2 regions of the Limnohabitans sp. INBF002 genome follow, and region 1 is predicted to be linked to the other one. Evidence: predicted binding sites of a transcription regulator. Region 1 holds the regulator's gene; the other holds the start of a gene.
What was found. The regulator FNR, encoded in region 1, switches genes on or off when oxygen is low (the NO sensors DNR and NnrR bind a similar motif). The targets are predictions, from matches to a motif close to TTGATNNNNATCAA.

Region 1 (3,421 bases):
CACCTTGTGCGTTCAGGTGTGTCCGACAGGCATTGATATTCGCGATGGTTTGCAATACGAATGCATTGGTTGTGGCGCGTGCGCCGATGTGTGCGATACCGTCATGGATAAGATGGGCTATGCACGTGGCTTGGTTCGCTACTCCACACAAAATGCGATGGATAACAAGTGGACGCCTCAACAAATCTGGCAACGCTTGATGCGACCTCGTATTCAGATTTACACCATGATCTTGGTGGCGGTGACGGTGGGTTTATTTGTTTCACTCAGTTTGCGCACCCCCTTTAAGGTGGACGTTGTACGCGATCGCTCAACCTTGTCACGGATTACTGAGTTCGGCACACTGGAAAACGTGTACCGTTTGCAAATCATGAATGCGGCTGAAACTGTTCAAACGTACCATTTGTCCGTCAAAGGCTTGCCCGGCCTGAAAATCACGACTGACACAGAGGTAATGGTTGACCCTGCACAAGCCCGTTGGGTGGTATTGCGAGCCGATATTCCTTATGGTTCTGCCGAAGGTGGGTCGCACAAAATCATGTTTGAAATTCAGGCTTCGGGTACTGATGAGTTCGTGGTCGAGAAATCTGTGTTCATCGTTCCTAGGTAATGCATCATGAAACAAGACACACCTGATACCAAACCTTGGTGGCAATACGGCCATGTATGGCTCATCATTGCGGGGCCTGCTGCGGTGGTCGTGGCTGGCTTCATCACCTTGGCGATTGCGATTCGCGTCCCTGATCCCGTGGTGGCCGACGACTATTACCGCCGAGGTTTAGACATCAACAAAACCTTGGCAGCAGAAAAAGACATGCAGTTGGCGCCCGCCATGCAGGCGCGCAACCATGTGGTGACTCCCAAAGCTGAATCAGCCAAGCCAGACACCCCCGCGAAAACCCCATAACTTTTTGGCGCATTCAGCCCTAAACTGAATTAGTTCCTTCTCAGGAGAATCAGAATGTTGGCTCAGCGAATGATGTGGATTGCATGGCCCGCCTTTTTAGTGGCGGGTGTTTTGGAAATGCTGGTGTTTGCATTTGTGGATCCGCAAGACATGCAATGGTTTGGTCAGCCCATCGAGCTTTCACGACAAGGTGTGTACACCTTGTCGTTTTTTGTTTTTTGGGCCATCACAGCGGCATCAAGTGCTTTGACAACCTTGCTCTCGGTGTCGCCATTTGAGGTGAACCGTTGCCCCTTGGTGCCCACGGAGCGGCCAGATGGTTGCCCTAAGCAAGAGGTGTGCTGCGAACCTGTGGCGGTTTAAACTGGCTGACAGGTTTGTGCGTTCACGATGAGTTTGAGCGCATCTGGATTGAGGATGCGCACGTGGCGCTGCTTGACCTCAACAATGCCGTCTTCCACAAATTTAGAAAACGTGCGGCTCACGGTTTCTAGTTTGAGTCCTAAGTAGCTGCCAATCTCTTCACGCGTCATTCGCAAAACCAATTCTGATTGAGAGAAACCCCTGGCGTGCAAGCGTTGCACCAGGTTCAGCAAGAAGGCGGCTAAGCGCTCTTCGGCCCGCATGCTGCCCAGCAGCAACATCACCCCGTTTTCACGCACGATTTCACGGCTCATGATTTTGTGCACATGACGTTGCAGCGAAGTAATTTCGCGTGACAACTCTTCAATGCGATCAAACGGCATCACACACACTTCAGCGTCTTCGAGCGCGACAGCATCACAGGTGTGGTGGTCGCTCACAATGCCATCTAGGCCAATGATTTCGCCCGCCATTTGAAAGCCCGTCACTTGATCGCGGCCATCCTCAGATGAGATGCGTGTCTTGAAGAACCCTGTGCGAATGGCGAACAGCGCGTTGAACTTGTCACCATTTCTGAAAAGGTTATCACCGCGAGTCACTTTGCGACGCGTCGCCACCACCTCATCCACACGTTCCATTTCGCTCTCATTCAAGCCCAAAGGCATGCAGAGTTCTCGCAAATTGCAATTGGAACAGGCGACTTTGATACTGGTGGAATTCATGGGTGCTGACAGTCGTTTGTGTTGATGCAGGTCAACTTTTTAATGTGTCTACACGCCTATTATGGAGCGCAAATTTAGGTGTGAACTTATGCATTCTCTTGTCCTCAATCCAGAACTTTTACGGCGCTATGACGTGGCTGGGCCGCGCTACACCTCGTATCCCACCGCAGACCGATTTGTGGAGGCATTTGGTGAGGCTGACTACTTGCAAGCGCTAGAGCAACGCCGCGATGGTGTGGGCGCAAAAGCCTACCCCTTGTCGCTGTATGTGCACATCCCGTTTTGTGAGTCGCTGTGTTATTACTGTGCGTGTAACAAAATCATCACCAAGCACCATGAGCGTGGCGCCGAATATTTGCGTTATCTAGAGCGCGAGGTTGATCTCAACATTGCGCACTTAGGTCAAGGCCAAGTGGTGTCGCAGCTCCACTTGGGCGGGGGGAGCCCCACATTTCTGAGTGATGATGAATTAGCGCAACTGATGTCTATGTTGCGCCGTAATTTTCAGTTTGCGCCGGGTGGCGAATATTCGGTTGAGATTGACCCACGCACGGTCACGCGCGAACGATTGGCCGCTTTGGCCGAACAGGGCTTTAACCGTTTGAGCTTTGGCGTGCAAGACTTTGAACCCGCCGTGCAAAAGGCGGTGCACCGAATCCAGCCCGCAGAGCAAGTGTTTGATTTGGTGGCGGCCTCGCGCGAGTTGGGGTTTGAGTCGGTCAACGTGGATTTGATTTATGGCCTGCCCATGCAAACGCCTGAGACCTTTGAGCGCACGCTGGGCCTGGTGGTCAAGCTTCGTCCAGACCGCATCGCGTTGTATGCCTACGCCCATTTGCCCGAGCGCTTCAAACCGCAACGCCGCATCCATACCCAAGATTTGCCACCTGCGGCCTCTAAGCTGGTGATGCTCTCCAGCGCCATGCGTGTGCTGATGGACGCGGGCTATGTGTATGTGGGCATGGATCACTTCGCATTGCCCACTGACGCGCTGGCGGTGGCCAAGCGCCAAGGCCGTTTACACCGCAACTTTCAGGGCTACAGCACGCAGCCTGATTGCGACTTGATTGCCTTGGGCGTCTCTTCCATTGGCCGTGTGGGGCCGACCTTCAGTCAAAACGTGAAAACATTGGACGAGTACTACGACTTGCTCAACCAAGGCCGCTTGCCCGTTGCGCGTGGCATGGCTCTGACGCGTGATGACTTGGTGCGCCGCACAGTCATCATGGCGCTGATGTGCCAAGGCAGTGTGCTGTTTGAATCGGTGGAGTTGTCGCATTTGGTGGACTTCAAGCAGTATTTCGCCCCAGAGATCAAAGCGTTAGAGGCAATGCAAGAACAAGGGTTGTTGACCATGGATGACGCTGGTATTCACGTGACTGAGCTGGGTTGGTTCTTTGTGCGTGGTGTGGCCATGGTGTTTGACAAA
Region 2 (3,421 bases), 490 kb from region 1:
ACGGTGGGGGTTTTATTTGTCTGTACGAAAACGCTCGTCGTGCGCTTGTCACTTGCGTCAGCAGTGTTGCTATTGCTCAGTACGTTCGGCAGCGTTGTCGCAGGTTTTCGCAAGTGTCTGGCGCTGGTCGTCCTCTAAAATATCTCACAAATGTGAGTTTTATTAAAAAGAGGTGAATTTATGCAAGCTGACGAACTTTTGGCAAAACTCACAAAAAGTGTTGAGAACCTGCAAATATCCTGCAACTACGAGTTGGAGCAGCAAAACAAAGCTAACGACATCGAATACACAAACATGGCAAGCCTGTATTTTTGGTGGCGCGAGGCTTCGACCATTGAGGGCTTTTTGGAAGCCGAATATGCCAAATTAACAACCCGCAAACTTAGAACACTTCCCGACAGCATAAATTTCAGGGGCATCTTGCTTAAGTTTTACGGCAATATGCTGGGTGATACGGTGTCAGCTCGTAAAAGCCGTGTGCTGAACGCACTGAACAAAGAATTTCAAAAAAATCCTGCGCTGTATGCCAAGGATGGCGTAAAGAAATTAGCCCAATTTATTGAGAACAGTGGGGGCATGGTTGGACTTTATGACCCAACAAACAGCGAACTAAACGCATACGAAGACGAGGTTGAACCCGAAGCAGATGACGCAGCAACTGAGAGCGTAAAAAAACGGTACATGGAGGTGGTACATGTATCAATATCAAATGACATGCGTACAAAGGCTTTGGTTGATGATGCTAAAGAATATTTCGCGCACAGCAACAAGCTGCAAAAGGTACAAATATCCCCAGAGCTAAATGCACAAGCAGACGATTTTGTGGTGATTGCCGCGAGAAAAGTGAATGACAGCTACGAAATAATTGAGCTAACAAAAAATGACAAGCAACTGAACACCGCATTGGTGACTGCATACAGGCAACAGTATGGGGCCTTGGACAACAGCACACGTTGCATTTTGGAAACGATTAAAACGCAGTGCTTGTCGCAAAAAGCAGCGCGGCACATGGACAAGGCATTGGTGGAGCCCAGTACTTACCACGATGCCGAAGCAAGCTACAAAAAGATTTCTGCAAAAAGACGTTTGATTTACTCGCCACAACGTGACGAACTGATACTGAGCCCAATTGACTATTTGGACGAAAACGGCAACATGGTTGGTGGCGCAGTCACCATTGCCAAACCAAAAACTAAGATTTTTGAAAATGCTGTGACCGACCTCTACCAAATTGGCAGTGGCGCATTAAAAGGTGTCGAGGGTTTTAGCAAAGGCATGAGCGCCAAAGCTGCTATCGCAAAGTGGCAAGAAGCGCACGATGTGAGAAAGTGGATTGTTAGCTGGTTGGACACGTACACAGATTACGTCATTCGTGTAGGCTATCGCTTCTGATTTTCTTGCTATCTACCCAGTTGAAGCTTTTAAAGTTTAAACCCCACTTCTCGCAAGAGTCGTGGGGTTTTGTACGTATGGAACTCTTGATGTAAATCAATAATCCGAATGGGTATGGTTGATCCGTATCAATAGATGCTTTCCCAATTTGCGATGAAATTGACAGCACGGGAATAGACCCGAGTTACGCTAAGGAAAGCATCATGAAAAAAATTCTCATCGCCGCCGCTGTTGGTATGTTGGTTGCTGGTCAAGTGGCCGCACAAGAAAGCCCATGGTTGGTTCGTGCACGTGCTGTTAAGTTGAGCATGGCAAACCATGACGCGACAGGTTTAGATTTGAGCGTCAATGACAAAACCATCCCCGAGTTGGATGTGAGCTACTTCTTCAACAAAAACGTCGCTGCAGAATTGGTGCTAACTATTCCTCAGCAACAAACAGTATCCATCGCCGGAGCTGATAGCGGGACATTTAAGCATTTGCCACCCACATTGACTGTTCAATACCATTTCACCAACTTCAATGGTTTCAAGCCTTATGTCGGTGCTGGATTGAACTACACAAAAATCTCTAAGACAAATGTTTTAAATGGCGCCGCCACATTGGAGAACAGCAGTTTTGGTTATGCATTGCAAGCAGGTGTTGACGTGCCATTGACAAAACAAGTTTCACTGAACTTCGATGTAAAGAAGGTCAATATTCAATCGGAGGTCTATGTGAACAATGTGAGCAAAGGCACTTTGAAGCTCGACCCAGTGCTGGTCGGTGTGGGCATCGGCTACCGCTTCTAAGCAGCCCGTATTGACCCAACCCCATCACGCGCAAGCGTGATGGGGTTTTTTAATGCCCATGTGAATTGCGTCGATAATTTTTGATGTGAACTCTCCTGATCTTTTCTCTCCCCTGGCCCAAGCGCGTCGCTCGGTGCGCGGCTATCTTTCCACCCCCGTTTCGGACGATCTGTTGCACGACGTGATGAGGCTGGCTCGTTTGGCACCCAGTGGTGCCAATTTGCAACCAGGGGTGTTCATTGCCGTGCAGGGCAGTGTCAGGGCGCAGCTGTGTGCTGAGTTGGTGGCGTCTTGGCGAGCTGGCGAACAGGAGAAAGAGGATTACGACTACTTCCCCAACCCCATGCCCATGACGTTGCGCCGCCGACAAGTGGCGGCTGCACAGGCTTTGTATGGTGCATTGGGTGTGGCGCGTGATGACCGCACGGGGCGTGATGTCCAGTTTGAGAAAAATTTCCGTTTCTTCGATGCGCCCGTGGCCTTGATCGTCACCATGCCACACGGTTTTGGCAGTGGCGGCTATATGGACTTAGGCATGACGCTGTATGGCTTGATGTTGGCTGCGCATGCCAAGGGTTTGTCAACGTGTGCCATTGGCGCCTTGGCGTCGTACCCGGGGTTGATTCGCAAACACTTGGCGCTGGATGATTCGTCGCACATTGTGTGTGGCTTGGCTTTGGGCTACGCCGATCCAGAGGCGCCTGTGAACCAAACGCAAACCACGCGTTGCGACCTGGATGAGTATTTCAAGGTGATGGGCTGATCCGCCTCATCCGTTTATAGCCAGCGCACCACCGCTGCAGACCCCAGGCCCCCAGCTCCAGCGACGGCCGCAAGACCGTGTGCCCCCGAGGTGTTGTGACGCTCAAGGTTGGCCAGCAAACGCACCAGCGCAATCGCCGCTGAAGCCCCAATCGGGTGGCCTCTGGCCAGCCCACCGCCCATGGGGTTCAAGCATTCGGGCGCGATGCCCAAGCGTTCGGTAAAACTCAATCCTTGCACAGCAAAAGCGTCGTGCAGTTCGATGAAACGCATTGCGTTTGCCTGCGCAAAGTTGGCGCGCTTCAGGGCTTCAAGCGCAGCAAGCTCTGCCGCCAGCAGCGGAAATTCGGGCGCAGCGCCAATGGATGCATTCGACACCCAAGTGGCTTTCGCGTGGTGATTCAAATGTGCAGCCGCTTTGGGGCTAAGCAGGAGCACAAAAGCGGCGCCATCCGCTTGTGCCGAAATGGTCAGGG

Region 2: a site for FNR is predicted at 1,479-1,492, ahead of QMG15_RS01710 (OmpW family outer membrane protein). Genes of this name have one in related genera too.

What each region holds. Positions count from the first base shown of each region.
Region 1 covers NZ_AP027055.1:816,346-819,766, forward strand. Annotated here, with positions in the region: gene ccoG (cytochrome c oxidase accessory protein CcoG) at 1-610, shown strand, start outside; gene QMG15_RS04130 (FixH family protein) at 617-907, shown strand; gene QMG15_RS04135 (hypothetical protein) at 962-1,270, shown strand; gene fnr (fumarate/nitrate reduction transcriptional regulator Fnr) at 1,267-2,004, opposite strand; gene hemN (oxygen-independent coproporphyrinogen III oxidase) at 2,081-3,421, shown strand, end outside.
Region 2 covers NZ_AP027055.1:326,203-329,623, forward strand. Annotated here, with positions in the region: gene QMG15_RS01705 (hypothetical protein) at 181-1,392, shown strand; gene QMG15_RS01710 (OmpW family outer membrane protein) at 1,596-2,183, shown strand; gene QMG15_RS01715 (nitroreductase) at 2,269-2,946, shown strand; gene QMG15_RS01720 (thiolase family protein) at 2,961-3,421, opposite strand, start outside.